3 regions of the Paraclostridium dentum genome follow, and region 2 is predicted to be linked to each of the others. Evidence: riboswitches for the same ligand, from Rfam matches in the RefSeq annotation. Region 2 holds a riboswitch; each other region holds the start of a gene.
What was found. A riboswitch is a leader RNA that binds a small molecule or an ion and turns the genes downstream of it on or off. The one in region 2 is predicted to bind cobalamin.
Positions count from the first base shown of each region.

Region 1: linked by a shared signal. The riboswitch ahead of ACN6I1_RS03690 (ABC transporter substrate-binding protein) and the one ahead of cobT (nicotinate-nucleotide--dimethylbenzimidazole phosphoribosyltransferase) in region 2 are both predicted to bind cobalamin.
Region 3: linked by a shared signal. The riboswitch ahead of ACN6I1_RS09170 (ATP:cob(I)alamin adenosyltransferase) and the one ahead of cobT (nicotinate-nucleotide--dimethylbenzimidazole phosphoribosyltransferase) in region 2 are both predicted to bind cobalamin.

Region 1 covers NZ_CP183813.1:835,966-839,142, reverse strand. The annotation lists gene ACN6I1_RS03695 (FecCD family ABC transporter permease) at 1-438, opposite strand, end outside; gene ACN6I1_RS03690 (ABC transporter substrate-binding protein) at 457-1,479, opposite strand; cobalamin riboswitch at 1,495-1,673, opposite strand; gene ACN6I1_RS03685 (rhodanese-like domain-containing protein) at 1,858-3,177, opposite strand, start outside.
Region 2 covers NZ_CP183813.1:2,819,524-2,822,700, reverse strand. The annotation lists rRNA gene ACN6I1_RS13150 (23S ribosomal RNA) at 1-867, shown strand, start outside; tRNA gene ACN6I1_RS13145 (tRNA-Thr) at 921-995, shown strand; rRNA gene rrf (5S ribosomal RNA) at 1,005-1,121, shown strand; cobalamin riboswitch at 1,232-1,409, shown strand; gene cobT (nicotinate-nucleotide--dimethylbenzimidazole phosphoribosyltransferase) at 1,514-2,560, shown strand; gene cobU (bifunctional adenosylcobinamide kinase/adenosylcobinamide-phosphate guanylyltransferase) at 2,574-3,137, shown strand; gene cobS (adenosylcobinamide-GDP ribazoletransferase) at 3,139-3,177, shown strand, end outside.
Region 3 covers NZ_CP183813.1:2,007,480-2,010,656, forward strand. The annotation lists gene ACN6I1_RS09160 (FecCD family ABC transporter permease) at 1-370, opposite strand, end outside; gene ACN6I1_RS09165 (ABC transporter substrate-binding protein) at 348-1,265, opposite strand; gene ACN6I1_RS09170 (ATP:cob(I)alamin adenosyltransferase) at 1,277-1,786, opposite strand; cobalamin riboswitch at 2,030-2,202, opposite strand; gene ACN6I1_RS09175 (hypothetical protein) at 2,284-3,003, opposite strand; gene ACN6I1_RS09180 (hypothetical protein) at 3,003-3,177, opposite strand, start outside.

The DNA.
Region 1 (3,177 bases), 1.2 Mb from region 2:
GTTTTGTCCTAATAAAGTTGTAAACCCTAACATTATAGCTATTGTAGCCCCTAAGGATGCTCCAGATGATACTCCAAGTATATAAGGATCTGCTAGAGGGTTTTTTACTATAGCTTGCATTACAACTCCACATACAGATAGTCCTATTCCTACACATAAAGCTAAAATTATTCTAGGCAATCTAATAAACCATACTACATCATGAATAGCTCCATTAGATAAAGTATTTTCATTTCCTATACTAAATAGTTTATACCCTATTATTTGATATACTTGCTTTATGCTGATGTCACTTGAACCTATTGTTACAGCAAATAAAATAGATAAAATTAAAGCAACAATAAGTCCTATAATAACTAATATATATAAAGGCTTTGTTTTCACAAAGCCCTTTTCTTCATTATTTCCACATTTTCTTAAGCTTTTCATTGATTGCATATGTCCATGTCCCTCTTTCTACTTACTTGGATAAAGTCCATTTGCAAAAGTTTCTATTCCATCTATAGTTCTTACTCCACTACAATACATTTGTCCTAATTCTATTGGATAAACTCTATTATTTTTAACTGCATTTAAACTTTGTAATGCTTTGTCTTTCATAACTAAATTTTTATTTTCTTCAGCTTTTTTACTATCATCATCTCTATTCATATACACTACAAATATACTGTCTGGATTTAATTTTACTAAATCTTCTTTACTTAATGGATTTCCATCTTGATTTAATAGTTTTGCACCTAGCTTAGTTACCATATCTCCTCCTAGAGTGCTTTTTCCATATCCACTAATTTTATCATCGTAAAATTCAACTATTAAAGTAGTCTGTTGCTTTTTGCCTTTTTCAGACTCTACAACTTCATTTACTTTCTTATTTATATTATCAACTATATTTTTAGCTTTATCTTCAACGTTAAATATTTTCCCTATATTTAATATATCTTCACATTCATTTTTAATAGTTTTATGCTCTACTGCTCCACTATTTAATGCCATGTATGTATTTGTGCCTTTATTTTGCCAAAAATCTACTGTTCCTAAAGTTTTATCTGTAAACAAAGAATCCCATCCTACTATAAGATCTGGTTGTAACATCATAGTATTTTCTTTAGACGGTGTAAACTCATCTAAATACTTAACCCTTTTAAAAGCTTCTTGATATTCATCTTTAACCTTATGGTCTAGCCCAGCCGCAGCAACTATGTTATCTTCTAATCCTAATGCTAGCATAGTTTCTATAGAGTCTTGATAAACTGCAAGCACCTTTTTGGGTTTCTCTTTTATAGTAACCTTTATTTCTTCTTTATTGCTATTGTGCGTAGTAATAGTTACTGGATAATAATTATCCTTTGTTTCATTTGTTTTTTCTACCTTCTTTGCAGTAGTGTCTTCAGTTTTAGTTTCTGTTTTACTGCACCCTACGAAGCTTAGCCCTATAACTAAGCTAAGCAAACTTAATTTAATTTTTTTTGATATTTTCATTTTGTCTCTCCCTCCGAAAGTTTGTTTTATCTAGGCAGGTCTCCTGACTTATACATCATCCTAATCTTTACCTTCCCAAAGAAATTCTTCAGTGGCTAAAAAAAGACTCGTCCGTAATTACAGTAGCGGGGGCTGTTGATGATTTTCACATCATTCCCTATTAATTAATAAAAACCTAGTATTTATATTTATCATTATAATGTTATCATAATTCTATTTCTAATTCTATAAATATATATTTTTTTACAATCTTATATATCTTTATAAGCAAAAAGATAATAGTACTTACTTCTCGTAAATACTATTATCTTTTTTTATTTAAACTTTATTTTTTAATAAAATTCTATATATAATTTAATAAAATAATTATTTTTTCATTTACTTTTGAGGTTCTCCACTTTCTACAGGATTTTTAGAATCCTTACTCCAACCTATCCAACCATCACTATATAGAGCAGTTTTATCATATCCCATGACATTAGCATATGTTAAAACTTCAGCTGCTCTCCAACCACTACCACACATAAAGTCTAATTGATTGTTTGTATCAATTCCATCTTCTTTCCATAAAGCTTTAATTTCATCTTCATTTCTCATAGTTTTATCAATATTTCTGTAATAGTTTAGAGATGTAGACCCTTCTGTTCCCGCATGTCCATAAACAGCCCCTTGAATACGACCCTTTTTATCCCAATAACTATATCCTGATATCTTCCCTATGTATTCATCCCACATACGATTATCTACTAATGTAAATTTATCAGACTTCATTTTTTCTTTTACTTCTTGGATAGTATCTATTAAATCAGGATTAGCTGGTATAGTAGCTCCAAAGTCTTTTCCTGATTTTTTATCATTTTTAGTTTTTTCTAGTTCATATCCAGCTCTTACCCAAGCATCATCTCCTCCATTTAAAACTCTAACATCTTTAACTCCCATATATCTAAGCACTACGGCAACACGATAAGCTGCCATTGGTTCTTTTCCTGTTACTATTATTGTATCATTTTTTGTAAATCCATAGTCATTAGCAAACTTAGTCAACTCTTTATCTGTAGCAAGCATCCACTCTGGTGGAGGTTCTATAGTATCTGTGTTTATATGAACACTCGTTGGTATATGACCTTTATCGTAGCTATCTTTTCCATCTCCCCAACTAGCTTCAACAATCTTTATATTGTTTGTATTTTCAAAAGTCTCCGTTTTTTTGCCATCTAAAATATTCTTTATAGCTTTTGCCGGTACTATCATTTCATAGTTTTTATATTTTTCTAAAGGTAGAGTTTCATCATTAGCCCACTCATTTATGTCGTATATATATAAATTTTTATAGCCTTTATCACTTAAATACTTATATACTTTTTTAGCATCTTCTCCATTTGCATCATATAAAACAATATTTTTATCTTTATCTATCCCTTTATTCTTTAGAGCTTCATCTAAAGTTTTATCTTTATCTTTAGATTCTACTTCTATCCAGTTATAAGCAAAGTCAGTGGCTTCTGGTATATGTCCACCTCTTTTTTCTCCATTTAATACCCACCCATTATATGAGTCATTCACTCTCGTATCCACAACAACCCAATTTTTTTCATTTAATTTAGATTTCAATTCACTTGTTGATATTGGTTTAGTTTCGATAGAAGAAGTTTTATTATTTTTAACATCTTCATCTTTACATGCTACCATCATAGTCAT
Region 2 (3,177 bases):
AAGATGCCGGGTACCTGCGACAGGACGGAAAGACCCCATGGAGCTTTACTGTAGCTTGACATTGAATTTTGGTGCTACATGTACAGGATAGGTGGGAGGCTATGAAATCGGGACGCCAGTCTCGGTGGAGCTATCCTTGGGATACCACCCTTGTAGTACTGAGATTCTAACCAGATACCTTGAATCAGGTATTGGGACACTGTCAGGTGGGCAGTTTGACTGGGGCGGTCGCCTCCCAAAGAGTAACGGAGGCGCTCAAAGGTTCTCTCAGCACGGTCGGAAATCGTGCGTAGAGTGTAAAGGCAGAAGAGAGCTTGATTGCAAGACATACAGGTCGAGCAAGGACGAAAGTCGGACTTAGTGATCCGGTGGTTCCGCATGGAAGGGCCATCGCTCAACGGATAAAAGCTACCCTGGGGATAACAGGCTTATCTCCCCCAAGAGTCCACATCGACGGGGAGGTTTGGCACCTCGATGTCGGCTCATCACATCCTGGGGCTGTAGTAGGTCCCAAGGGTTGGGCTGTTCGCCCATTAAAGTGGTACGCGAGCTGGGTTCAGAACGTCGTGAGACAGTTCGGTCCCTATCCGTCGCAGGCGTAGGAAATTTGAGGAGACCTGTCCTTAGTACGAGAGGACCGGGATGGACGTACCTCTGGTGTACCAGTTGTTCTGCCAAGGGCATGGCTGGGTAGCTATGTACGGAATGGATAAGCGCTGAAAGCATCTAAGCGCGAAGCCAACTTCAAGATAAGATTTCCCACCGTAAGGGTAAGATCCCAGGAAGACTACCTGGTTGATAGGTCGGAGGTGTAAGTGCAGCAATGTATGTAGCTTACCGATACTAATAGATCGAGGACTTGACCAAGATTATTTAATCTTACAAATGTTATTCAGTTTTCAAAGCATTAAAACTTAGTTGCTAGTGTGGCTCAACGGTAGAGCAGCTGACTTGTAATCAGCAGGTTGTAGGTTCGATTCCTATCACTAGCTCCATAAAGATTATGTGGTTATTATAGCAAAGAGGATACACCTGTTCCCATTCCGAACACAGAAGTTAAGCTCTTTAGCGCCGATGGTACTTGGTGGGAAGCTGCCTGGGAGAGTAGGACGTAGCCACGTAATCTTTTTTTATATTTAAAATTAAAAAATAAAGGATTTATGTACACTAATGTAGAATTAGTTGTATGTGGGGAAATTTTTTATACATAATATCAATAAAATAAAATTAAATAACTTAAATATATATAGGTTCTTACATTTAAGATTAATAGGGAAAGAGGTGTAATCCCTCTACAGTCCCCGCTACTGTGATGCAGACGAACTCTATTTACCACTGTTAAAATTACGGGAAGGTTAGAGCAAGGAAGAAGCTAAGTCAGGAGACCTGCCTAGTATATTATATAACTAGGTTCTCGGGGTGAAGAATTTAAATCTTAAAATATTTTTATGACATATTTAAAGACTTAACTCTTGAGTTAAGTCTTTTTTTATTGTAATTTAAGGAGGTAGTCATGAAAACTTTAGAACAGACGATAAACAACATAAAGCCATTAAGTGAATTACATATGAATGTAGCGAAAGATAGATTAGATAAATTAATTAAACCTGTGGGAAGCTTAGGAAAATTAGAAGATATATGTATACAAATAGCAGGAATAACTGAAAAAAAATATTTTGATACAGATAAAAAAATAGTGATTGCTTTTGCAGGAGATCATGGAGTATATGAAGAAGGTGTAGCACCAGACCCTCAGAAAATAACGAGACTTCAATTTCCGAACTTTACTAAAGGGGTATGTGGAGTAGGAGCTATATCTAAATTTGTAAATTCTGATGTTATTGCAATTGACTTAGGAATAAATACAGATGAAAAATTAGATGGAGTTATAGATTATAAGATTAGAAAAGGAACTTCTAATATGGCAAAAGGGTCAGCTATGACTAGGGAAGAAGCCATTAGATGTTTAGAAATAGGTATAAAAGTAGCAAATGAGAGCATAGAAAAAGGATATAACCTTATAGGAATAGGAGAAATGGGAATTTGTAATACTACTCCAAGTAGCGCTATAGTTTCTGTTATAGCTGATTGTGATCCTATAGATGTTACGGGAATAGGAGCAGGACTTAAAAAAGATAGAGTAGCCCATAAAGCTAATACGATAAGAAAAGCAATTGAATTAAATAAACCAGATAAATTAGATGGAGTTGATATATTATCTAAAGTTGGAGGTTTTGAAATAGGGGGAATGGCAGGCGTGATTTTAGCTTGTGCGGCTAATAGAACTCCAATAGTTATTGATGGGTTTATATCATATGCAGCAGCTTTAATAGCATACACTATAAATCCTATGGTTAAAGAGTATATGATAGCATCACATACATCAGCAGAAGCAGGAGCAGCTAAGGCTTTAGAAATATTAAAGTTAAATCCTATGCTTAATATGGATATGAGATTAGGTGAAGGAAGTGGTTCAGCATTAGCCTTCAATATTATAGAAGCTGCAAATTATGCATATAAAAATATGGCAACAACTGATGAAGTAGACATAGGAAAATAAGAAGGTGAAATTTATGAGTAAGTTAATTTTAGTTACTGGTGGATCTAGATCTGGAAAAAGTAGTTTTGCAGAAAGTTTATGTATAAGTAGAGAAAATTCAACAGCATATATAGCAACTTCTACTCCTTTTGATGAGGAGATGAAAGATAGAGTTAAAAAACATAAAGAGAGTAGACCGAGTAATTGGGAAACTTATGAAATTTTTAAAGATATATATTCGATAATAAATAATTTAGAAAATAAACATCAAACTGTTATTTTGGATTGTGTAACACTATTAGTTAATAATTTAATATTTGACTATGGAATAGATTTTGATAAATGCACGCCAGAAGAGACTAATGAGATGGAGAAGTATATAAAACAGCAAATTGAAATGCTAATAAATGAAATTAAAAAGACAGATTTATATTTTGTAATAGTAACTAATGAGTTAGGTATGAGTTTAGTGCCTGATAATAAACTTTGTAGAGTATATTCTGATATAGTAGGTAGGATAAATCAGTATATAGCTAAATGTGCTGATGAAGTTTACTTTGTTGTAAGTGGTATACCTATGAAAATTAAGGAGCAGTAATATGAAAAGATTTATAGGAATATTACAGTTTTTAACTAGA
Region 3 (3,177 bases), 810 kb from region 2:
ATGGTATAGATATTCCAAGAACTATAACTAATCCAGCTCCTAAAGATGCTCCTGACGATACCCCTAAAGTATAAGGAGATGCCAATTCATTTTTAAGTATTGACTGAACTACCGATCCACTAACTGCCAAACATCCTCCAACCATAAAAGCTAATAATACTCTTGGTAGTCTAAGTGACCATATGATAGATATATCTTTTGGATCTATCCCTTCTCTTAATGGTAAATTTATAACCTTATTTAAAATTATACTCATAGTATCTAATATATGAATATTGGAACTCCCTATGGAAGTTCCAATACTGATTATAAAAAATACTAGAGGTATAGATAAAATCGCTAAAGTTTTATTTTTGTTTTGCGTACGCATCTGGATTTATGTACTCTGCCATTTGTTTTAACGCTTTTACTACATTTTGAGATGGTCTTGATGATGAATTTGTATCAATTAAGTATACTTGCCCATTTTTCACTGCATTTACATTTTTCCAGCCTTCACGCCCTTTTATATCTTTTACTGCATCTTGAACGTAATTTACATTAGTTAATATTACATCTGGATTTTTTTCTATAACTGATTCCTCACTAGGTGATATCCAAGCTTTTTGGTCAACGAAGATATTTTCTCCACCTACTAACTCAATCATTTCATTTAAAAATGTTCCATTCCCAAAGCTATATAGATTTGGAGCTGGTCCAATTTCAAAATAAACTTTCTTTTTATCTTTTATTGTTTTTCCTATTTTAGCTATTTCATTAACTTGAGATTTCATATTATCAACAATTTTTTGTCCTTTTTCTTTTGTCCCAGTTATATCAGCTATAAACATTATATCATCGTATATACCTTGTATGCTATCACTACTTGGTATATATGCAACACTTATACCAGCCTCTTTAGCCACTTTAAATGGATCTTCACTATTTCCCGTTTTATTATGTCCTGATGCTATAATCATATCTGGCTCTAAAGATACTATAGCCTCAGCATCCGGATTTGCAAAATCTATTAATTTTATATCTTTAGGTAATCCAGGTATATCAGCTGAATATTTATCAACAGCTACTAATTTATCTGCAAGTCCTAATTCAACTAGCACTTCTGTATTAGATGGAGCTGTAGATATTATTCTTTCTAATTTTTTAGGAACTGTAAAATCATTTCCCTCTCTATCTTTTACTACTATTTCTTTTTTGCCGCATCCTACGACCGCCAGCATAACTACTAAAAAAGCAGTTATTAATGTTAAAATTCTTTTTTTCATTTTCATTCTCCTTACTTATAATTTCTACTTATAAATTCAGTTTCTTGTATTCCTTCATCTTTATTAAGCTTTATAGCTAGTACAAAAAAATACCCAGATAACAGATTTGCAAAATCAAACAATAACTCATCTACATCATTTCCATTTTCTTTATATCTATGTAATAACCTTACTAGTGCTTTGCACTTTGTTCTTATAATATGTGCATAGCTTCCACAAACCCCACCTTGAGGTAAAACAAATTTATCAAAAATACCTTTTATCTCATCTTGATAAGATAGTGTTCTAGATTCTAACCATTTTAACTCATCGTTTGTTACGCTTACAAATGTTCTAAGTGATGCATTCATGTGATATACAAGTTCATTTATCTCTCTTAATTCTTTTTTTAAATTTTCATCAACTATAAAAGCTCTTAGTAATCCTATTGTACTCGATATTTCATCTGTAAATATTTCATAGTCACATCTTAAATCATCTGATTTATCATATAAAAATGGATATGCTAAATATTTTGACATTTTTTCATTCCTTTCGTGTTGATTTTACATAACAATGATATAATTCTACTTTTTTTGTCTAATTCCTTTTATTGAAACTTATTTGGAAAATAAATAATTTTCAATAAATTAATTATAAAAACTTAAGTAAAACCTATTTTTATACAAGTTTATATCCATAGTTTTTCAATTTAAAAAGGCATACTCAGAGAGTATGCCTTAATCTATTCGTGTATAATCGCCTTTATCCAACCCTCAGAAGATAATTAGCCTTTAAGCATTGGCAGGTATCCCGGCTTAGCTTCATTCTACTCTCAATCCTTCCCAATTTCTCAGTGGATACTTAGATTTCGTCAGCTTTACGGTTACTGGGGTAGCTTAGAATTTACATCTAATTCCCTATTAAGTCTATTGACACCTAATACTTACTATTTAATTTTCATATTGTTATATAGTCCATTATACAACAATATGAAATAATGTTCATTATATATTTCTAATTTAGTAAAATAAAATTACTATCTGTTTCTTCTACTTCTTATAAAATCTATTATAATGTATAAAACAATTAATGCAGTTATGATCATCACTATATCCATTATCATAGGGCTAATTCCCATTCTATACCCCATATATCTAAATGGATTATATCCTCCAAATCCAAAAAATCCTCTACCATATGCTGGTGGTATGTATGTTCTTCTACTAGATCTACCACCATAGTCATCATAATCATCATTTTTTTTATTTTTAGAATTTGAAGTATCGTTTTGATTAGATTTAGAGTTTGTATTTGGTTTAGTACTAAAACTTCCTGAATCAGGCTTTGTTGTGCTTGATTTTGGCTTTGTAGTATTATTTGAATTATTGCCAGTAGTTCCTTCATTTATTGTTGCTTCAGGTTTTGGCTTAGTGCTAAAACTCCCCGAATCAGGTTTTGTTGAACTTGGTTTTTGCTTTGTATAGCTACTACTTGATTTACTAGAGCCAGAGCTTGGTTTGCTAGAGCTAGAACTAGATTTAAAGCTACTTGAACTCGGCTTAAAACTACTACTTGATCTACTCGAACTATGCGAACTATGTGAAGAACTACCTCTAGCTACTTGATATTCAACCTTTGAAGTTTCATTTTTATTTGAAGTTGCATATGAATTTTCTATTGAAAAAGTAAATGCACAAGTTATAGAAAATATAAATACAGTTAGAAAAAGAGTTATATTTCTTTTTAATTTATTCATTATACATTTAACCCCATTTCTATGAACTTATTGTATAATCTATCCAAATTCGATGTGTCATCCCCATTTATTACTGAATCATAACTCTCTTCCCCTTTAAATTTAAAATACTCTAATAGTTGTTGATTGTCTTTATCTTTACTATCTACCAAATATACATATCTACGTAATGCT